2 regions of the Streptomyces sp. NPDC029122 genome follow, and region 2 is predicted to be linked to the other one. Evidence: predicted binding sites of a transcription regulator. Region 2 holds the regulator's gene; the other holds the start of a gene.
The links. Region 2 encodes HspR, which represses chaperone genes until heat shock. Its sites were predicted from a motif close to TTGAGNNNNNNNNNCTCAA; they were not measured.

Region 1 (14,688 bases), on a different contig from region 2:
CCCCGAGCGCAGGTCACGGGCCTTGCCGTCCACCAGGGTCCAGGAGCCGTCGCCGTTGACGAGGACGGTACGGGTCTGGCCGGCGAAACCCCCGCTGCGGGTGACGCGGACCAGGGTCCGCGCGGCGGGGGGCGGCGGCGTGGCCGCGGGCGTCGGGGGCGGGGTCGTGGGCGTCGCGGTGGCGGTTGTGGACGCCGGTGCCGGTGCCGTCCGGGGTGCCGTCGCAGCCGTCGCCTCCGGGGCCCCGCCGGGTTCGCCGGCGCATCCCGCCAGCACCAGCAACGCGCCCAGCGGCACCACCGCCGCGGCCCCGGCCGCTCGGATCGCTCGCACACCCACCTCCGCAGGTACTCCGACGAACACCGAGTATGGAGGCCCCGCCCCGCAACGGAAAGCACCCGGAGGCCGTCATCCGCCGCATCACCCCCTGGCGCTGGCTGCCCCCGCTGACCGCCGTCCTCCTCGGGCTGTGGGGGCTGCCGCGCGGCGGGAGCATGTGGCGCGACGAGTCCACCACCTGGCAGGTCGCGCACCGGCCCCTCGGCGGGCTGGCGGAACTGCTGGCCCAGGTCGACGCCGTGCACGGCCTCCACTACCTCCTGATGCACGCGGTCTTCGCCCTGTGGGACGGGGGCGTGTGGGCGCTGCGGTCGCCGTCCGTGGCCGGCACGGCCCTCGCCGCCGCCGGAGTGGCCGCGGTGGCGCACCGGCTGGCGGGGGAGCGGGCCGCGCTGATCGCCGGCACCGCGTACGCCGTGCTGCCGCCGGTGCAGACGTACGCGCAGGAGGGGCGCTCGTACGCACTGGTCGCGGCCGCCGTGGCCTGGGCGACGTACCTGATGCTGCGCGAACGGTGGGCCGCCTACGCGGTGGTGCTGCTGCTGGGCTGCTGGCTGCACGAGTTCGCCGTACTGGCCCTGCCGGCGCACGCGTTCACCGCGTGGCGGGCGCGGGGCTGGCGGTGGGCGGCGGGCGCCGTCCTCGCCGGGCTGCTGCCGCTGGCGCTGGTGAGCGCGCGGCAGGCGCAGGCGCAGCTCGGATGGCTGGGGCGGCCCTCGTGGCAGGACTGGGCGGCGTACGGGGTGGTCGTGGCGGCGGCGGCCCTGCTGGCCCGGGGGGTTCCCGACCGGGGGGCCGTCCGGGCGGCCGCCCCCCTCGCCCTGCTGCCGCCGGGGGTGCTCATGGCGGTCTCGGTGGTGCACCCCTGGTACGTCGACCGGTACGTCCTCTACGCGCTGGCCGGCCTCGCGGTGCTCGCGGGAGTGCGGCTGGCGGGGGCGCGGGGGTGGTTGCCGTGGGCCCTGGTGGGGGTGCTCCTGCTGCCCTTCGGGGCGTGGTCGGTGTGGCTGCGGACCCCGGAGGCGCGCAAGGACGACGCGCTCGCCGTCGCGGCGGCGGTGCGGGAGCGGGCGCGGCCGGGGGACGCGGTGCTGTTCATGCCCTCGCGGCGGCGGGAGTGGCTGCTGTCGTCGCCGGGGGTGTACGGGACCCTGCGCGACGTGGCCCTGTCCGGGACCCCGCTGGACTCGGCGACCCTCCACGGCACGGAGCTCCCGCCGGACCGCATCCGGGCCGCGGTCCTGGCCTCCCCGAGGGTGATCGCCCTGCTGGACCCGCCCGGCCAGCCCCTGGACCCGTACCCGGGCGAGGCGGCGAAGCGCGAGGCCCTGGCGGCCGGGTTCGAGCGCTGCTCGGTGACGGCGGTGCGCGGGGGGCGGGTGGCGGTGTACGCGCGGGTGACTCCGTCGGGCGGTTGGGGGGTGGACGGGGTGTCCTGCCGGGCGGTTGCCCGGTCAGGCGGGGGTTTGACGGGGTGGTTTCGGGTCGGGGTCGGTGCCGGGGTGGGGTGTCGTCCGGGGCGGGCTTCGATGTTCGGCGCCCGTTCCGGGTCTGAGTGGTACGGGGTACCGGGCGCCGAATTCATCTCGTTCTAGCCCCGGACGACACCCCACCCCGTCCCCGCCCCCTTGCGCAGCTGCCCATCCCAGCCTCGCCGGCGTTTGAGGCGCGGGGGTCTGGGGGCTGGCCCCCAGGAAGGGGCCGGGCACAGCCCGGGGAACGGGCGAAGGACGGGTAGGGGAACGGCCCCGCGCAGCGGTGGCGGCGGCCACCCGGCGCGCGGCTGCGTTAGAAAGGGGGACCGGCACGTACCGACCAGGAGGCCCCGTATGCCCGTGACCGAGATACCCGGCCCCCTCGTCGGGACGGACTGGCTCGCCGCGCACCTCGCAGAGGTCGTGGTGTTCGACGCCTCCGTCGGGGCCCACCGCGGGGCCCCCGCGAGGATCCCGGCCGCGCGGCCCTTCGACCTCGACGGTGCCCTCTCCGACCACTCCGCGGCGGCCCCGCACACGATGCCCTCCCCGGAGGCGTTCGCCGAGGCCCTGCGGGGGCTCGGGGTGGACGACTCCGACACGGTGGTGGTCTACGACGGCGCCGGGATCTACTCCAGCGCCCGGGCCTGGTGGATGCTGCGCGCGATGGGCTTCGACCGGGCGGCCGTGCTGGACGGGGGCCTGCCCGCGTGGGCCGCGGCCGGGCTGCCCGTCGAGGCCGCGGCGGCGGCGTACGACGGCCCGCGCGGCTCCTTCACCGCCCGGCCCCGCGCCGGGCTGCTGGTGGACGCCGCCGCCGTCTCGGCCGCCCTCGCCGACCCGGCCGCCGCCGTGCTCGACGCCCGTACCCGGGAGCGCTTCGCCGGCACCGCCCCGGAGCCCCGGCCGGGGCTCCGGGGCGGGCACATGCCGGGCGCGCTGAACCTGCCGTTCGGCGAGCTCCAGGGGCCGGGCGGGCTGATGCGCCCCGCCGGGGAACTCCGCGAGGTCTTCGGGGCGTTGGCGGGGGAGCGGGAGCGGCTGTACTTCAGCTGCGGTTCGGGCGTCACGGCCTGCGTGCTCGCGCTGGGCGCCACCCTCGCCGGGTACGAAGGGCCGGCGGTGTACGACGGCTCGTGGAGCGAGTGGGGCCTGCCCTCGGAGCTGCGGCCGGTGGTGACCGGGTCCTGACCGGGGGTGGGGTTAACCCCACCGCGGCTCCGGATACCTGCACCAGCGCGGGCGGGCCCCCGGCTCGGCAGACTCGGCCGCATGCGCACCTTGACCCGTACCGTCCTCGCCGCCACCGCCGCCGTCCTCCTCCTGTCGGGCTGCTCGTTCGTGGAGGAGGCCAGGCTGAAGACCGCCGACGCGGACACCACCGTCACCGAGGCGGTCACCGCGGTGGAGCTGACGGGCCTTCGGCGGGGTTCCGTCGAGGTCGTGCCGGGCGGCGGCCCCGGGGTGACCGTCCGCCGCGTCGCGCACTACCGGGGCGACACCGCGCCCGTGCCCGGTCAGCGGGTCTCGGCCGGGGTGCTGAGCTTCACCGACGGCTGCCCGGGCGACGGGGACACCTGCTGGGTCGACTACCGGCTGGAGGTGCCGGCCTCGGCACGGGTCAAGGCCGGCAGCAGCAGCGGTGACATCACGGTGAGGGGCGTGGCCTCCGCCGAGCTGGACTCCTCCTCCGGCGATGTCCGGGCCGAGCGGATCACGGGCCCGCTGAGGATCCGTACCTCCTCCGGGGACCTCAGGGCCGAAGGCCTGTCCGGCTCCGAGTTCGAGTTCCGGTCGGGCTCCGGGGACGCCGCCGTCGGCTTCGAGAAGGCGCCGGCCTCGGTGTCCTTCACGACCGGCTCGGGCGACGTGACCCTGAGGACGCCGCAGGCCCCGTACCGGGTGTCGGCCACCACCGGCTCGGGCGAGCGCGACGTCTCCCTCACCGACACCCCCGACGCCCCCTCCCGCATCACGGTGCGCACCGGCTCCGGCGACATCCGGCTTTCCGTACCGAGCTGACGGTGCGTCGGGCTTCCGGTGTTGTTCGCCCCCGGCGAACGGGTGTTGGGGAACAATGGGCGACGCAGAAGCATTGAGTCGGCATAGCTCAACTTCACTGCCGGAGGGAAGATCATGGCTTCGACGTCCGTAACGCTCACCCTGCCCGTACTGCCGCTCGACGACGAGGTCGTGCTGCCCGGGATGGTCGTTCCCCTGGACCTGTCCGACGCCGAGGTGCGCGCGGCCGTCGAGGCGGCGCAGGCGGCGGCCGGGAGCGGGAAGCCCCGGGTGCTGCTCGTGCCGCGGGTCGACGGCAAGTACGCGGGGATCGGAGTGCTGGGGACCGTCGAGCAGGTCGGGCGGCTCTCCGACGGGGATCCCGGGGCGCTGATCCGCGGGCGCGGCCGCGTCCGGATCGGCGCCGGGACCACCGGGCCGGGAGCGGCGCTCTGGGTCGAGGGGGAGACCGTCGACGAGAAGGTGCCCGACCCGCTGCCCGGGGCCGTCGCCGAGCTCGTCAAGGAGTACAAGGCCCTCGCCACCAGCTGGCTCAAGAAGCGCGGCGCCTGGCAGGTCGTGGACCGGGTGCAGCAGATCGACGGGGTGTCCGCCCTCGCCGACAACAGCGGGTACTCGCCGTTCCTGACCGTGGCGCAGAAGGTGGAGCTGCTGGAGACCATCGACCCGGTCGCCCGGCTCCGGCTCGCCGTCAAGGCGCTCACCGACCACCTCGCCGAGCAGGACGTCGCCGAGTCCATCGCCAAGGACGTCCAGGACGGCGTCGACAAGCAGCAGCGGGAGTTCCTGCTGCGCCGCCAGCTGGAGGCGGTCCGCAAGGAGCTGCGCGAGCTGGGCGGGGAGAAGGAGGGCGAGGAGTCCGACGACTACCGGGCCCGCGTCGAGGCCGCCGACCTGCCCGAGAAGGTACGGGAGGCCGCGCTCAAGGAGGTCGACAAGCTGGAGCGGGCCAGCGACCAGAGCCCGGAGGGCTCCTGGATCCGCACCTGGCTGGACACGGTGCTGGAGCTGCCCTGGAACGAGCGCACCGAGGACGAGTACGACATCCAGGGCGCCCGGGCGGTCCTCGACGCCGAGCACGCGGGGCTGGACGACGTGAAGGACCGCATCACCGAGTACCTCGCCGTGCGCAAGCGGCGCGGCGAGCGGGGGATGGGCGTCATCGGGGGCCGCCGCGGGGGCGCCGTGCTCGCGCTCGTGGGCCCGCCCGGTGTCGGGAAGACCTCGCTCGGCGAGAGCGTGGCCCATGCCATGGGCCGCAAGTTCGTACGCGTGGCCCTCGGCGGGGTGCGGGACGAGGCCGAGATCCGCGGCCACCGGCGGACCTACGTCGGCGCCCTGCCCGGCCGTGTCGTGCGGGCCATCAAGGAGGCCGGGTCCATGAACCCGGTCGTGCTCCTCGACGAGATCGACAAGGTCGGCTCCGACTTCCGGGGCGACCCGGCGGCCGCCCTGCTGGAGGTCCTGGACCCCGCGCAGAACCACACCTTCCGGGACCACTACCTGGAGGTGGAGCTGGACCTCAGCGACGTGGTCTTCCTCGCGACCGCCAACGTCCTGGAATCCATCCCCGAGGCCCTCGCCGACCGCATGGAACTGGTCCGCCTCGACGGGTACACCGAGGACGAGAAGATCGTCATCGCCCGCGACCACCTGCTGCCCCGCCAGCTGGAGCGCGCCGGCCTGACCGCCGAGGAAGTGGACCTCCAGGAGGACGCGCTGCGCAAGCTGGCGGGCGAGTACACCCGCGAGGCCGGCGTGCGCACCCTGGAGCGGTCCATCGCCCGCCTCCTGCGCAAGGTCGCCGCCCAGCACGAGCTGGGCGAGCGCGAGTTCCCCTTCGCCATCGGGGCGGGCGAGCTGCGCGGCCTGATCGGCCGGCCGCACCACGTCCCGGAGTCCGCCCAGGACCCGGCGGAGCGGCGTACCGCGGTGCCCGGCGTGGCCACCGGCCTCGCCGTGACCGGGGCCGGGGGCGACGTCCTGTTCGTCGAGGCCTCGCTCGCCGACCCGGAGACCGGCGCCGCCGGGCTGACCCTCACGGGCCAGCTGGGCGACGTCATGAAGGAGTCGGCGCAGATCGCCCTCAGCTTCCTGCGCTCGCACGGCGCGGAGCTGGAGCTGCCGGTCGCCGACCTGAAGGACCGGGGCGTGCACATCCACTTCCCGGCGGGCGCCGTCCCCAAGGACGGCCCGAGCGCGGGCATCACCATGACCACCGCGCTGGCCTCGCTGCTGTCCGGCCGCCAGGTGCGCACGGACGTGGCCATGACCGGTGAGGTGTCGCTGACCGGACGGGTGCTCCCGATCGGAGGGGTCAAGCAGAAGCTGCTCGCCGCGCACCGGGCCGGGCTGACCACCGTGATCATCCCCAAGCGGAACGAGGCCGATCTGGACGACGTCCCGAGCGAGGTGCTGGAGGGGCTGGAGGTGCACCCGGTGACGGACGTGCGCCAGGTGCTGGAGCTCGCCCTCGCCCCGGCCGTGGTGTCCTTCGGCAAGGCCGCCTGACCGGCCCCGGCCCCTTCTCCGGCAGCCCGGGGGACCCCCACGGCGGGGCCCCGGGCCGTCGGCGTGCCCGCTGCGAAATACTGGTCCCGAACAGGGGTGCCACGGTGCGCCCCGCCATCGATGGGAGCGGCACGTGCACGGCAGCGAAGACCAGGAGTTCCTCGCCCTGGAGCGGGAGCTGTCCGTCTTCCTGAGGCGTGCACGGGCCTCCTCCGGCGAAATGGCCCGCGCCCTGCACCCCGAGCTGGAACCGGCCGCGTACGGGCTGCTGGTCCGGCTGGAGGCGGCCGGCCGCCAGCGGGCCACCGAGCTGGCCGCCTACTTCGGCGTCGGCAAGGCCACCATGAGCCGCCAGCTGCGCGCCCTGGAGGTGCTGGGGCTGGTGGCCCGCGAGCCGGACCCCGCGGACGGCCGTGCCTTCCTCGTCGGTCTCACCGCGGAGGGCCGGGAGCGGTTCCTGCGCGTACGGGGGGCCCGGCGCGAGCGGTACATGCGCAAGCTGGCGGACTGGGACCGGGGCGAGGTCGCGGAGCTGGCCAGACTGCTCAACCAGCTGAACTCCGGCGAGGAGTAGCCCCGCCGGGCGGCTCACAGCTCCGCGTACACCGCCGAGGCGTCGTCGTGCCGCTTGTACCGGGCCGGCGGGCGCAGCGGATCCGACTCCACGGCCCGGACCCGCCCGATCAGCCCCTGCGCGCCCTCCTTGCGCAGCACGTCCAGGCAGGCCGCCCAGTCGCCCTCCCCGAACGTGTCCGTCCAGCGGCTCGCCCCGTCCGTCAGCGCGGCCACCGCCCGCACCTCCGCGCGCGGGGTGCGCCCGGTGACGGCCCGGGTCGCCACCGCCGGGTCCGCGGCCGCCGTGAAGAAGCCCCCCTCGGCGTTGCGCAGCGCGTCGGTCGCCGCCACCGAGCCGCGCACCTCGCCCGGCACCCGGTCCAGCCGGTCGTCGAGCACCGGCGTGACCGCACCGCCGGGTCCGCGGAGCAGGAGCACGGAATCCGAGAGCACGAGGTGCTCCACGTACGCCTCGTCCCAGCGGACCATCACCACCGTCGCCTGCGGGGTCCGTACGTGAGAAAGGTCACAGGTGTCGCGGTGCGCGTCGGCGGTGTCGGCGATGGCCCGGGCCAGGACCCGGTCCAGGGGCATGTCCCGCCGCGATCCGGACAGTTCGGTCAATCGGCCGCCGAGCCGGGTGGAGAACCAGGGCACTCCGTGCACGCATCCGTCGTCCCCGCGGGGCGGGGTGACCCCGTCCAGGACGATCACGACGCCCCCTCCCGAAGCGGGTGCCGACGCCGACACCCAGTCCTGATTGGGGTGTTCCGGGTTGCCGGGATCGGAGGCCAGGTCGATGCGCATGCGGGCATTCTGCCCGGCCGGGCCCGGCGGAGGGAGTCAGGTCCGTACCAATGCCGGCGGTGGGGTGCCGGACCGTCCGACGGCCCCTCCCGCCCGCTCCCCGCGAAATGTGGGCGCGCATACTGCCAAAGCCCGCCGCGTTCTTTCAACCACCCGTCCACGGCGGGCCCCTGACACGCGGTGCCCGAGTTGGTCGGCCGCTCCTCCGTGATGTTCACTCCTTCGAGTGGCCGGGTGGGCGATGTGCGGCTCTCCTCCCAACACACTGCGAAGGTCTGAGGCGGTACGAGGGGGCAGGGGGCGTTTACTTGTTGACCGGCCGTTACCTCGGCCACACGAGTAGACGAGCACGAGCACACGTACAGGATTGCGAGCACCGGTGCAGAAAAAGCGGTCTCGGAAGAACGGCACCGCCAGCGCCGACGGACCCGCCAAGGCAGGACGGCGCGTACGCGTCCGCAGCAGGCTGGTGGTCGGAGTAGCAGTCGCCGGACTCACCGTCCTCGCGGCGGGCACCCCCGCCGTCGTTTCCGCCACGAGGGAACTGAACGACTCCCAGCGCCTGGTCACCCTGGCGGAACAGACCCGGCACGCCCTCACCCTCGCCCACCTCCTCGGCGACGAGCGCGACGCCGTCGTCGAGTACGCGGCCAAGGGCCGGCCCGGCAACGCCAAGGGCGCCGTCGACGAACGCACCGCGCGCACCGACCGGCAGATCGCCGAACTCAAGCCGGAGGCCGACGCGGAACTCGCCCGCGCCCTCGGCAAGGTCAAGGCCGTCCGCGCCGAAGCCGTCGACGGCAAGGGCACCGCCCTCGCCGCACACCAGGCCTACGCCGGACTCCTCACCGAACTCCTCGCGCCCGGCGACCGCCTCGCCGAACTCACCCCGCCCCGCGCCGAGGCCGCCCTGGCCGTCACCCGGCCCATGGCCCCCCTCGGCCAGGCCGTCGACCAGGCCTCGGCCACCCGCGGACTGCTGCTCGCGGCCCTGTCCGTCCCCCGCGCCGAGCAGGCGCCGAACTCCGCCGTCGCCGACGAGCTCACCGGCGCCGCCCAGCGCTCCCGGGTTCGCGAACAGGCCGCCCTCGACGACTTCGCGCGCGCCGCCCGGCCCGGCGTACGCCAGACCCTCGCCGCCACCGTCACCGGCCCCGAGGTCAAGGCCGCCGAGGACCACCTCAAGCGGCTCACCGACCGGCCCACCCTGACCCCCGCCGACCGCAGGGCCACCGACACCGGCGCCGTCTCCGCCGCCCTCACCGCCCGCATCGACCGGATGCGCTCGGTGGAGTCCACCCTCGCCGGTGACCGGGCCACCGCCTTCACCACCCTGCGCGACGACGACGTGACCCGGCTGGAGCTGATGGTCGCCGGACTCGGCGTCCTCTTCCTCTTCGTCGTCGGCTTCTCCACCGCCGTCGCCCGCTCCCTCACCCGCCCGCTCTCCGTGCTGCGCCGCGGCGCGGCACGGCTCGCGACCCCCGAGGGCTCGCAGGAGCCGGTCCGCTTCACCGGCCGCAACGACGAGTTCGCCGAGGTCGTGCGCCACCTCAACGCGGTCCGCGAACAGACGGTCGCCCTGCACACCAGGGTCGCCGGGCTCGACGCCGACCGGCGCCGCCTCATCGGCCGCAACGAGGCCCTCGCCGGCAGCCGCGACGCCCTGGAACAGGAACTCAAGCAGCTGCGCGCGGGGCTGGAAGAGCACCGCCGCATCATGTCGACGACCTCCGTCTCGCTCTCCCTGCGCACCCTCGGCCTCGTCGAGCGCCAGCTCGCCGTCATCGAGGAACTGGAGTCCAAGGAAGGCGACCCGGACCGGCTCGCCACCCTCTTCAAGCTGGACCACCTGGCGACGGTCATGCGCCGCCACAATGAGAACCTGCTGGTCCTCGCCGGACAGGAGCACGGCCACGGCCAGAGCCTGCCCGTGCCCCTGGTCGACGTCATGCGGGCCGCCGTCAGCGAGATCGAGCGCTACGAGCGCGTCGACCTGGCCGCCATGCCCTCCTACACCCAGGTCGCCGGGCACGCCGCCGACGACATCTCGCACGTCCTCGCGGAACTCCTCGAGAACGCCACGACCTTCTCCCCGCCCGACGCCAAGGTGAAGGTGTCCGGCCGGTTGAACGACGCCGGCGACGTCGTCCTGTCCGTCGTGGACGAGGGCATCGGCGTCACCGAGGACCGCCTCGCCTCCCTGAACGCCCGCCTGGCCACCCCCGACGCCTACGACGAGGAACCCGAGGCCGAACACGGGCTCGGACTCGGCCTGTACGTCGCCGGACGGCTCGCGGCCCGCCACGGCGTCAGCGCCGAGCTGCGCGCCGGCCGGCACGGCGGCCTGGAGGCCCTGGTGGTGATCCCGGCGGCCCTGCTGCCGGACACCCCGCCGGCCTCCCCGGTGCACACCCTGGGCACGCCGGGCGCCCCCGCGTTCCAGCTGCCCGGCGTGATCGCCGAGGCCAACGAGAACACCCTGCCGCCGCGGCTGCGCACGGCCGCGGCCGAGCAGGGCGCGGGGGGCACGGCCGGCCCGGACGGCGAGGCGACGGCCCAGGCCGGGCCGGTGTCCGTGGACGCGGAGCCCGCCAAGGTGGTCACGCTCGCCGAGGCCTTCGAGGCGGAGGCGGGCGAAGCGGCCGGCGCCGGCCAGGACACGGCCGGCCAGGACACCGCCGAGCAGGAGCCGTCCGGGGACGGAGCCTCCGAGGCGGAGCTCCACGAGTCCCCCGAGCCCCACGAGTCCTACGAGTCAGACACCTTCGACGCCGGGTCGCTCGTGGCCGAGGCCTTCGGGGCCGGGGCCTTCGCCGAAGCCCGGCCCGCGGCGGCGCAGCCGTCCCCGGACACCGGGCTCCCCCCGGCCGGCCAGGTCTTCACCGCCGCCGCCCCCGACGCCGGACAGGCCGCCGACGCGGAGCCCGCCAAGGTGGTCACCCTGGCCGAGGCCTTCGACGAGGAGGCCCCCGCGGCCGGGGCGCCGAGCGGAGCGGGTCCCGACCAGGAACTGCTCGCGCGGGTCGTGGCCGAAGCCGATGCGGAGGCCTTCACCACGGCCGACCCCGGGCACGGGGACGCCGCCGGGGGACCGGACACCGCGCCCGGTGCACCCGTACAGGACGAAGGACACACCGAGTCGGCGCCCGACGCCGAACGGTCCAGCCACCGGCGGGCCGCCGACGCGGAGGACGGCTTCGTCCCCCGCCAGGGCAGCCACCCCGAGCCCATGGCCGAGCCCGCCACCGAAACCGTCACCGCCAAGGGCCTCCCCAAGCGGACCCCCCGCTCCGTGGCGGCCCCCGGCACCGCACAGCCCGCCGCGGCCCGCCCCGAGCCGCGCCGGGTCGACGCCGAGGAACTGCGCCGCCGGCTCGGCGGGTTCTACCAGGGTGCCCAGGACGGGCGCCGGGTCGTCGCGGCGGAACTCGCCCAGGACCGCCAGGACGCGGACCCGCAGCAGGGGCACACCGACCAGGGGGACAGCGCACAGGAGGCACGCACATGACCGCGCCCAGTACGTACGGACTGAGCACCCAGGCCCGCAACCTGCAGTGGCTGCTGACCGACCTGGTCGAGGAGGTGCCCGGCGTCAACTCCGTGGCCGTCGTGTCCTCGGACGGGCTGCTGCTGCTCTCCTCCGAGCCGACGGCGGAACCCGCCGCCGGTGACCGGCCCAAGGGCCCCCGCGGCGCCTCCGCCGACCTCGCCACCATCGTGTCCGGACTCGGCAGCCTCACCACCGGCGCCGCCGCCCTGATGGAGTTCGGCACGGTCAAGCAGACGATGGTCGCCATGGAGAACGGCTCCGTCTTCGTCATGTCCATCAGCGACGGCTCCCTGCTCGGCGTGCACGCCACTCCCGACTGCGACATGAGCGTCGTCGCCTACCACATGGCCCTCTTCGTCGGCCGCGCCGGCCACGTCCTGACCCCCGAAGTCCGCAGTGAGCTGCGCCAGTCGATGGAGAGAAACCCGTGAGGAGTACGGCCTCCGACCGGCTGCCGATACGCGGCGCCGACCGCCGCCCCGCCCGCGTCCGCCCGTACTCCCTCACGGGCGGCCGCACCCGCTTCACGCAGGTGCTGCTGGTGGAGACCTTCGTCGCCACGCTCGACGGCGGCCCGGCCAGGACGCCCGACCGCATGCCCGAGATGCGCGCCATCGTCGAGGTGTGCCGCCGGATGCGCACCATCGCCGAGATATCCGCACTGCTGAAGCTGCCGCTCGGCGTGGTCCGGGTCCTCGTCGGCGACCTCGCCGACCAGGGCCGGATCCGCGTCTACGGCACGGGCCACGGCACCGGCCGGCCCGACCGCGCGCTGCTGGAAAGGGTGCTCAGTGGCCTCCGCCGTCTCTGACTTCGCCTCCGCCGTCGCCGACGCCCCCGGGACGCCCGGCCTCGTGGACGACGAGCCCGTCCAGCCCTGGCAGTACGACCGCTCGCGCGCGCCCGTCGCCGTCAAGGTGCTGGTCGCCGGCGGCTTCGGCGTCGGCAAGACCACCTTCGTCTCCTCCGTCTCCGAGATCACCCCGCTGCGCACCGAAGCGGTGATGACCCAGGCCAGCGTCCCCACCGACGACCTGACCGGGACCCCGGACAAGAGCACGACCACCGTCGCGATGGACTTCGGGCGCATCACCCTCGACGACGACCTCGTGCTCTACGTGTACGGAACCCCGGGCCAGGAGCGGTTCTGGTTCATGTGGGACGACCTCGTGCGCGGCGCCATCGGCGGCCTGGTGCTGGCCGACACGCGCCGGCTGCGCGACTGCTTCCCCGCGCTGGACTACTTCGAGACCTGCGGGCTGCCGTACGCGGTCGCCGTCAACCACTTCGAGGGCTCGCGCTCCTACGACGTGGAGGACGTGCGGGAGGCGCTCACCGTCCCGCCGCACGTACCCGTCGTGATCATGGACGCGCGGCGCCGGGACACGGTCGTGGAGTCCCTGCTGACCCTCGTGGGCCACGCGCTGGACGCCACTCCCGCATAGGCGTGCCCGGTGCGCGGACGCCGCGCGCGGGCCCGGCACGTCCCGAAGAAACCCTTCCCCCGAATCGAGAACGTGAGATGCGCAAGATACTCGTCGTCGGGGCCGGCCAGTCCGGTCTCCAGCTCGCCCTCGGCCTCCAGGCGAAGGGGTACGAGATCACCCTCATGTCCAACCGGACCGCCGACGAGATCCGCACCGGGCGGGTCATGTCCACGCAGTGCATGTTCGACACGGCGCTCCAGCACGAGCGGGACCTCCAGCTGAACTTCTGGGAGCGGCAGGCCCCGAAGATCCAGGGCCTGGGCGTCTCCGTCGCCGCCCCCGACGGCTCCCGCGCCGTCGACTGGCTCGGCCGCCTCAAGGGTCACGCGCAGTCCGTGGACCAGCGGGTGAAGATGGCCGGCTGGCTCGACACCTTCACCCAGCGCGGCGGACAGCTGGTCATCCACGGCGCGTCCGTCGCCGACCTGGACTTCTTCTCCCGTACGTACGACCTCGTACTCGTCGCCGCCGGCAAGGGCGAGCTCGTGGCGATGTTCGGCCGGGACGCCGCACGCTCCCCCTACGACGCCCCGCAGCGCGCGCTGGCCGTCGCGTACGTCCACGGCCTCGGGCCGCGCCGCGAGCACCCGGAGACCGAGGCCGTGCGCTGCAACCTGGTCCCGGGCGTCGGCGAACTGTTCGTCATGCCGACCCTGACCACCTCGGGACGCGCCGACATCCTGTTCTGGGAGGGCCTGCCGGGCGGGCCCCTGGACGTCTTCAAGGGGGTCAACGACCCCGCCGAGCACCTGGCGCTCACGCTGGAGCTGATGGAGAAGTTCACGCCGTGGGAGTACGCGCGGGCGACGAAGGTCGAGCTGACGGACGCGGGCGGCACGCTCTCCGGCCGGTACGCGCCCGTCGTCCGCAACCCCATCGGCCGCCTCCCCGGCGGCGGCCTGGTCCTGGGCGTCGCGGACGTGGTCGTGGCGAACGACCCGATCACCGGGCAGGGCTCGAACTCGGCCGCCAAGTGCGCGGCCTCGTACCTCTCCTCGATCCTCATGCACGGCGACAAGCCGTTCGACGAGGCGTGGATGAAGGCGACCTTCGACAAGTACTGGTTCACCACCGGAAAGCCGGTGACCCAGTGGACCAACGCCATGCTGGGCGTCCCCCCGGAGCACGTGCTGAACCTGATCGGCGCGGCCGGGCAGCTCCAGCCGGTGGCGGATCGGTTCGCCAACGGCTTCGACAACCCGGCCGACTTCGACGCGTACTTCTACGACCCCGAGGACACGGCCGACTACCTGGCGGAGGTCTCCGCTTCCGCCGCCGGTTCTTCCTCCGCCGAGTAGCCCGTGTCGTCCCCCGCCGTCGCCGCCTCCGGGAGCGGCGGCGGGGTGAACTCCTTCAGCGGCGTCCCCTCCGGGTCGGGGCGGACCGCCCCGAGCAGCGGGTTCGCGGCGATCGGCGACACCTTCACGGTGGAGCCCGGGCGCGGCGCCTGGATCACCTTGCCGTCCCCGATGTACAGGGCCACATGGGTGGCCTTCGGGAAGTAGACCACCAGATCGCCCGGGCGCAGCCGGTCCAGCGGCACCCGGGTCAGCCGCGCCCACTGCTCCTGGCTGGTCCGGGGAATGGACCGCCCGGCGTGCTCCCAGGCCCGCGAGGTCAGCCCGGAGCAGTCGAAGGCGGCCGGACCCTCGGCGCCCCACACGTACGGTTTGCCGATCTGCGCCGCCGCGTACCGCAGGGCGGCCCCGCCGGCGGCGGTCGGCGTCCCCGTGCGGGCGGGCAGCCGGCCCGAGTCCACCAGCGTGCGCTGCGCCCCGGCGGTCACGGCCGCCTCGCGCGCCCCGAGCCCCGCCAGCTCCTCGGGGGTGAGCGCCGCCAGCAGCCGCTCCACCTCCTTGAGCCGGCCCGTGACCTCCTGCTGGGCCCGCTGCTGCTGCGCGGCGAGGGTCCGCTGGTCGTCGAGGGCCTTGCGGGCCGC
Region 2 (7,240 bases):
CCCTTCGTGCGGATACAGCCATCCTCCCCCATCGCGCCCACCCCGTGTCCAGCCCCGCACCCCCGATCCGCTCCGGGCGGACACGGGGGCGCGGCGGCCCTTGCGGGACGGGGCTCACCCGTCCGGGGGCGGACCCTTACGCTGCCCGGCCGACCAGCAGGCCGTCGCCGGCCACGTCGACCCGTACGGTGTCGCCGTCGCGGACCTCGCCGGAGAGGATCTCCTTCGCGAGGCGGTCGCCGACGGCCGTCTGGATGAGGCGGCGCAGCGGCCGGGCTCCGTACGCCGGGTCGTAGCCCTTGTCCGCCAGCCAGGCCAGGGCCTCGGGGGTGACGTCCAGGACGAGCCGGCGGTCGGCGAGGCGCTTGGCGAGCCGGGCGATCTGGAGTTCCGCGATGTGGGTCAGCTCGTCGCGGGTCAGCGCGGAGAAGACCACGAGGTCGTCGAGGCGGTTGAGGAACTCCGGCTTGAAGCTCGCCCGGACCACCTCGAGGACCTGCTCCTTCTTGCGCTCCTCCGAGGTGACCGGTTCACCCGGGCCGTGCCCGCTCAGGAACTGGCTGCCCAGGTTGGAGGTGAGGATCAGGATGGCGTTGCGGAAGTCCACCGTCCGGCCCTGGCCGTCGGTGAGGCGGCCGTCGTCGAGGACCTGGAGCAGGATGTCGAAGACCTCGGGGTGCGCCTTCTCGACCTCGTCCAGCAGCACCACGCTGTACGGGCGGCGGCGGACGGCCTCGGTGAGCTGGCCGCCCTCCTCGTAGCCGACGTAGCCGGGCGGGGCGCCGACGAGGCGGGCCACGCTGTGCTTCTCGGAGTACTCCGACATGTCGATGCGGACCATGGCCCGCTCGTCGTCGAAGAGGAAGTCCGCGAGGGCCTTGGCCAGCTCGGTCTTGCCCACGCCCGTCGGGCCCAGGAAGAGGAACGAGCCGGTCGGCCGGTCCGGGTCGGCGATGCCGGCGCGGGTGCGGCGCACGGCGTCCGCGACGGCCCGTACGGCCTCGGTCTGGCCGATCAGGCGGCGGCCCAGCTCGTCCTCCATGCGCAGGAGCTTCTGGGTCTCCCCTTCGAGGAGGCGGCCGGCCGGGATGCCCGTCCAGGCGCCGACCACGTCGGCGATGTCGTCGGGCCCGACCTCGTCCTTGACCATGGAGTCCTTCGACGCCTCGGCCGCGGCCTCGGCCTCGGTGGCCGCGGCCAGCTCGCGCTCCAGCTGCGGGATCTCTCCGTAGAGCAGCTTGGAGGCGGTGTCGAAGTCGCCGTCGCGCTGGGCGCGCTCGGCCTGGCCGCGCAGGTCGTCCAGGCGCTCCTTGAGCTCGCCGACGCGGTTGAGGGACTGCTTCTCCTTCTCCCAGCGGGCGGTGAGGCCGCGCAGCTCCTCCTCCTTGTCCGCGAGGTCCTTGCGGATCTTGTCGAGGCGCTCGCGGGAGGCGGGGTCGGACTCGTTGTTCAGGGCCAGCTCCTCCATCCGCAGGCGGTCGACGGAGCGCTGGAGCTCGTCGATCTCCACGGGCGAGGAGTCGATCTCCATGCGGAGCCGGGAGGCGGCCTCGTCGACGAGGTCGATGGCCTTGTCGGGGAGGAAGCGGGAGGTGATGTAGCGGTCGGAGAGGGTGGCGGCGGCGACGAGGGCGCTGTCGTTGATGACGACCTTGTGGTGGGCCTCGTAGCGGCCCTTGAGCCCGCGCAGGATCGCGATGGTGTCCTCGACGGTGGGCTCGGCGACCAGCACCTGCTGGAAGCGGCGCTCCAGCGCCGGGTCCTTCTCGATCCGCTCGCGGTACTCGTCGAGGGTGGTCGCGCCGACCATGCGCAGCTCGCCGCGGGCCAGCATGGGCTTGAGCATGTTGCCCGCGTCCATGGCGGAGTCCCCGCCGGCGCCGGCGCCGACGACGGTGTGCAGCTCGTCGATGAAGGTGATGATCTGGCCCTCGCTCGACTTGATCTCGGCGAGGACGGTCTTGAGCCGCTCCTCGAACTCGCCGCGGTACTTGGCGCCGGCCACCATCGCGCCGAGGTCGAGGGAGACGAGCCGCTTGCCCTTGAGGGACTCGGGGACGTCGCCCTTGACGATGCGCTGGGCCAGGCCCTCGACGACGGCGGTCTTGCCGACGCCGGGCTCGCCGATGAGCACCGGGTTGTTCTTGGTGCGGCGGGAGAGGACCTGGACGACGCGCCGGATCTCGTGGTCGCGGCCGATGACGGGGTCGAGCTTGCCGTCGCGCGCGGCGGCGGTGAAGTCGGTGCCGAACTTCTCCAGGGCCTTGTACTGGCCCTCGGGGTCGGGGGTGGTCACCCGCCGTGCTCCTCGTGCGTTCTGGAAGGCGTCCAGCAGCTTCTTCGCCGTGGCGCCCTGGGCGGACAGGACCTCACCGGCCGGTCCGCCCTTGGCGGCGACGGCGATGAGGAGGTGTTCGGTGGAGAGGTACTCGTCGCCCAGGCGGCCGGCCTGGCCGTCGGCCTCGGCCAGTACGGCGAGCAGGTCGCGGCTGGGCTGCGGGGGCGCGACGGTGGAGCCGGTGACGCTGGGCAGGGCGGCGAGCAGCCGCTCGGCCCCGGCGCGGACGGCGGCCTGGTCGGCGTCGGTGGCGACGAGCAGGTCGGTGACGTTCTCGTTGTCCTCGCCGGCGAGCAGGGCCAGCAGGAGGTGCGCGGGGGTCAGGTCGGCGTGGCCGTCCTTGACGGCCCTGCTCGTGGCCGCGTTCAGGGCGTCGCGGCTCTTGTTGGTCAGCTCGGCGTCCATTCTCGGTTTCTCCTCTCCTGCGGGCCTGGGTGGCGCTTGCGCACGACGGGCGGCGGCGTGCGGACTCTGACAGATTCAGCATCCGCAAAGTTGAGTCTATTCCACTCAAGGCCGTTCTCCTGCCGGATCGGCCGGTCCGCGGGCGTACGCTTCCGCCCATGTCCCATGACGTACTCAACCCGACGCCCGAGTACCTCGCCTTCTGGCGGGAGCGGCACGTCTGCACCCTGACCACCCCGCGGCCGGACGGCACCCCGCACGTGGTGCCGGTGGGCGTGACCTACGACCCCGAGGCGGGGCTGGCACGGGTGATCAGCAACAAGCACAGCAAGAAGGTCCGCAACGTCCTGGCGGCGCCCGGCGGCGGCGCGCGGGCGGCGGTCTGCCAGATGGAGGGCAAGCGCTGGGCCACCCTGGAGGGGCGCGCGGTCATCCGTACGGACGAGGCGTCGGTCGCCGAGGCCGTGGCGCGCTACGCGGAGCGGTACGGGCGGACGCCCTCGCCGAACCCGGACCGGGTGGTCCTGGAGATCACCCTCGACCGGGCCATGGGCCGGGCCTGAGGGCGCGCGGGGGGCGGCAGGAGTCCTCGAGCGTTTCCCGACGGGTCCTCGGGCGATTGTCCGGTTCAACCACTGGACGCGCACATCACAACGGCGCCATCGTGGTCAGGTCCACGATGGCGCCGTTGTGTGGGGGTAGCACCTGGAGCGATCTGCAACGACGGGGGAATCGCCTCAGGCACTGCGGGGGGTGGCGGTGGTGATATCGGGTTCGAAGAGCTGGTGGTCACGCTGATCGAGGTTGACGAAGACCATGCCGTACCGCACTTCGCAGCGGACGGGCTGCGGTGCGCCCCGGGGGCGGCGCAGGCAGCGGTAGGCACGGACGTCCTCGTCCTCCTCGCGCACGACGACTATCGGCTGGCCGAAAAGGGTGACCATCAGCGAGTCGCCGGCGTAGGGGATCGCCGTGGCGAGGTCGATGAACTGCCACCCGGAACGGTAGGCGGAAGCCATTTCGCGGCGGAAGTCGCGGTCGTCGGGGGTCATCAGGACGCCTTCGCAGGGGTGCTGTTCCAGCCGAAATCGCTCTCGGCCGCCGTCCCGGCCAACGAGCTGGCACCAGCCTGAGCGCTTCCCTCGTCACCGCTGACGGCGACGACTGCTCCAAAGACCGCGACGGCGGAGAAAACAACGGCAAGCGCCGAGCGAAGCATTCTCTTATACATGGTCGGCTTCGTCCTCACTTGATGGAATCCTCTCCCCCGCACTGACAGACGATGGCTCATTCAGGCACGTCAGTGCCACAGGGACGATGCATCATGTTCTTACATGTTCAGGACCCTGGGGGGTGGAGATTTGCCCAAGAGCGACATAAACCCGACACATCGCCACCCCGTCACCGAGATGTGCAGCGAGGGAGCGCGACTGTACGCCGCCGCCCTGAGCACCGGCCGCGTGGCCCGCGGCGAGGTCGTGAACGCCCCCTGCCTGCTCGAATTCGCACTGCTGCGACCCGACCCGGACGACGCGAACCAGCTGCGCGCGGTTCCTCCGTCCATCGCGCTGGCCCAGCGGCTCCATCCGATCGAACGCGAGATCCAGGAGCGCAGACGCACCGCCGTAGATCTCACCGATGCATTCGAGCCGTTCCTCACCATCAGCGCGCAGAGCCCCGCCAACACCCACGCCATCACGGTGCTGGAGGGATTCGACCAGATCAACGCCGCCATCGACCTGGCCACCGCCGAGTGCCACACCGAGGCCCTGACGGTCCAGCCGGGTGGCGCCCGCCCCACCTTCGTCCTCAGCGAGTCCCTGGAGCGGGCCACGCCGATGATCGACCGCGGGGTGAGCATCCGGACGCTCTACCAGCACACCGTGCGGCACAGCCAGGGCACGCTCGCCTACGTGGACCGGATCTCCACGGGGAAGGTGGAGATCCGCACGCTGGAGGAGCTGATAGAGCGTCTCATGATCTTCGACCGCACCGTGGCCATCATCCCCGCCAGCGACGACCGGCGGGTGGCCCTGGAACTGCGGCACCCGGGACTGGTGGACTACCTCATCAAGGTCTTCGAACAACTGTGGCGCAGAGCCGTGCCGTTGGGCGACGAGGTCACTTACACGCACCACCCGGATGGTATCTCGGGGGTCCAGAGGTCCATCGCCCAGCTGCTGATCGAGGGGCACGTGGACGAGGCGATCGCCCGTCGGCTGGGAATGAACGTACGCACCTGCCGGGCGCACATCGCGAAGCTGGCCGCCGCCCTGGGCAGCGGCAGCCGGGCCCAGCTGGGCTACCTCATCGCCCAGTCCGGGATCCTGCACAGCGCGAACCCGGCGGAGCTCCCCGAGGGCTGAGGAGGGCCCGCGGGCCCTCAGAGGGCCCGTGACGCGCGGAAGGCCCCGTCGGGCCCGCTCCGCGACGGGAGGGGGCTGACGGGGCCTTCAGGGCGCTGGGGGAGGTCAGTCGCCGGTGCGCTTGGGGCGCCAGACGACCAGTGCGTTGCCCGGCACCGGCGGCTGGTACGGGACCAGGTCGCGGCGGTACGAGGCGTGCACCTGGGCCTCGCGGGCCCGGAGGGCGGCTGCCGCTCCGTCCACGGCCGCGGACAGCTCGGCGACGCGCTGCTGGAGCGCGGCCACCTGGTTCTCCAATTCGATGATCCGCTTGATCCCCGCCAGGTTGATGCCCTCGTCCTGGGACAGCTGCTGCACCGTGCGGAGCAGTTCGATGTCCCTGGCCGAATACCGCCGGCCGCGGCCGGCCGTACGGTCCGGGGAGACCAGGCCGAGGCGGTCGTACTGGCGCAGGGTCTGGGGATGCAGGCCCGAGAGCTGGGCGGCCACCGAGATCACGTAGACCGGGGTCTCGTCGGTGAGCTGGTACGCCCCCTCGCCGAAGCGGGGCTGTCGTCGGCGGCCGTCCATGTCATGCTCCCTTCGCGGACTCGAACAGGAGGGCGCGCGGGTCCTCGGACCCGGTCGCGTCCCGGTACGTCTCCAGGGCTTCGCGGGCCTTGTCCGACAGCTCCGCCGGAACCGCGACCTCCACCGTGACGAGCAGGTCGCCGCGGGTGCCGTCCTTGCGGACCGCGCCCTTGCCGCGGGCCCGCATGGTGCGGCCGCCGGGGGTGCCCGGGGGGAGCTTCAGGGTGACCGGGGGGCCGCCCAGGGTCGGCACCTTGATGTCGGCGCCCAGAGCGGCCTCAGCGAAGGTCACCGGGACCGTCACGGTGAGGTTGTCGCCCTTGCGGCCGAACACCGGGTGCGTGCCGACGTGCACCACCACGTACAGGTCGCCCGCCGGGCCGCCCCGCTCGCCCGGCGCGCCCTTGCCGCGCAGCCGGATCCGCTGGCCGTCGGAGACGCCCGCCGGGATCCGGACCTGCATGGTGCGGGAGCTGCGGGCGCGCCCGCTGCCCTTGCACACTTCACAGGGAGTCTCCGCGATCAGGCCGCGGCCCTTGCAGTCCGCGCAGGGGTCGGTCAGCGAGAAGCCGCCGCCGCTGCCCCGGGAGACCTGGCCGGTGCCGACGCAGGTCGGGCACACCCGGGGGGTGCCGTTCTGGTCGCCGGTGCCGGAGCAGGCCTTGCAGGGGGCCTGCGAGGACATCCGCAGCGGGACGGTCGCGCCGTCCACGGCCTCCGTGAAGGAGAGGGTGACCTCCGACTCGATGTCCTGACCGCGGCGCGGCTGGGTGCGGTGGCCCGCCCCGGTGCCGGCGCCGCGGCCGAACAGGCCGCCGAAGACGTCGCCCAGGCCGCCGCCGAAGCCGCCCTGGCCGCCCTGCTGCGTACCGCCGAACAGGTCGCCCAGGTCGAAGTTGAACGAGCCGCCGCCGCCCGGGCCGGGGCGGAAGCCGCCGTTCCCGAACAGCGTGCGGGCCTCGTCGTACTCCTTGCGCTTCTTGGCGTCGCCGAGGATGTCGTTCGCCTCGGAGATCTCCTTGAAGCGCTCCTCGGCCGAGGCGTCGCCCTTGTTGGCGTCCGGGTGGAACTCGCGGGCGAGCTTCCGGTACGCCTTCTTGATCTCGGCCTCGGTGGCGTCCTTCGGGACACCGAGGACCTTGTAGTAGTCCTTCTCGACGAAGTCCTTCGTGCTCATCCCGGGTGTCCCTCCTCTCGGATCCCTACATGGTGTGCGTCAGCCCTCGTCGGGGGCATCCGTGTCCTTGTCGGACGGCGTGTCGCCGTCACCGGACTCGGACTTCGCGGCGGGAGCCGCGCCCGGCTGGGGCTCGGCCACCGCGACCCGCGCGGGGCGGATCGTGCGCTCGCCGATCCGGTACCCCGGCTGCAGGATCGCCACGCAGGTCGTCTCGGTGACGTCCGGCGCGTACGAGTGCATCAGGGCCTCGTGGATCGTCGGGTCGAAGGGCTCGCCCTCCTTGCCGAACTGCTGCAGCCCCATCTTGGCGGCGGCGGTCTCCAGCGACTCGGCCACCGACTTGAAGCCGCCGACCAGTTCGCCGTGCTCCCGCGCCCGGCC

Region 1: a site for HspR is predicted at 3,910-3,928, ahead of lon (endopeptidase La). Genes of this name have one in related genera too.

The regions. Positions count from the first base shown of each region.
Region 1 is NZ_JBVHWK010000006.1:35,568-50,255, forward strand. It holds gene ACZ4WZ_RS09770 (hypothetical protein) at 1-333, opposite strand, end outside; gene ACZ4WZ_RS09775 (glycosyltransferase family 39 protein) at 369-1,934, shown strand; gene ACZ4WZ_RS09780 (sulfurtransferase) at 2,169-3,005, shown strand; gene ACZ4WZ_RS09785 (DUF4097 family beta strand repeat-containing protein) at 3,087-3,836, shown strand; gene lon (endopeptidase La) at 3,951-6,347, shown strand; gene ACZ4WZ_RS09795 (MarR family winged helix-turn-helix transcriptional regulator) at 6,481-6,921, shown strand; gene ACZ4WZ_RS09800 (protein phosphatase 2C domain-containing protein) at 6,936-7,709, opposite strand; gene ACZ4WZ_RS09805 (sensor histidine kinase) at 8,089-11,220, shown strand; gene ACZ4WZ_RS09810 (roadblock/LC7 domain-containing protein) at 11,217-11,693, shown strand; gene ACZ4WZ_RS09815 (DUF742 domain-containing protein) at 11,690-12,073, shown strand; gene ACZ4WZ_RS09820 (GTP-binding protein) at 12,054-12,707, shown strand; gene ACZ4WZ_RS09825 (styrene monooxygenase/indole monooxygenase family protein) at 12,785-14,047, shown strand; gene ACZ4WZ_RS09830 (C40 family peptidase) at 13,996-14,688, opposite strand, start outside.
Region 2 is NZ_JBVHWK010000011.1:840-8,079, reverse strand. It holds gene clpB (ATP-dependent chaperone ClpB) at 137-2,743, opposite strand; gene ACZ4WZ_RS15480 (pyridoxamine 5'-phosphate oxidase family protein) at 2,902-3,306, shown strand; gene ACZ4WZ_RS15475 (Rieske (2Fe-2S) protein) at 3,481-3,795, opposite strand; gene ACZ4WZ_RS15470 (helix-turn-helix transcriptional regulator) at 4,078-5,109, shown strand; gene ACZ4WZ_RS15465 (heat shock protein transcriptional repressor HspR) at 5,215-5,679, opposite strand; gene dnaJ (molecular chaperone DnaJ) at 5,681-6,856, opposite strand; gene grpE (nucleotide exchange factor GrpE) at 6,896-7,240, opposite strand, start outside.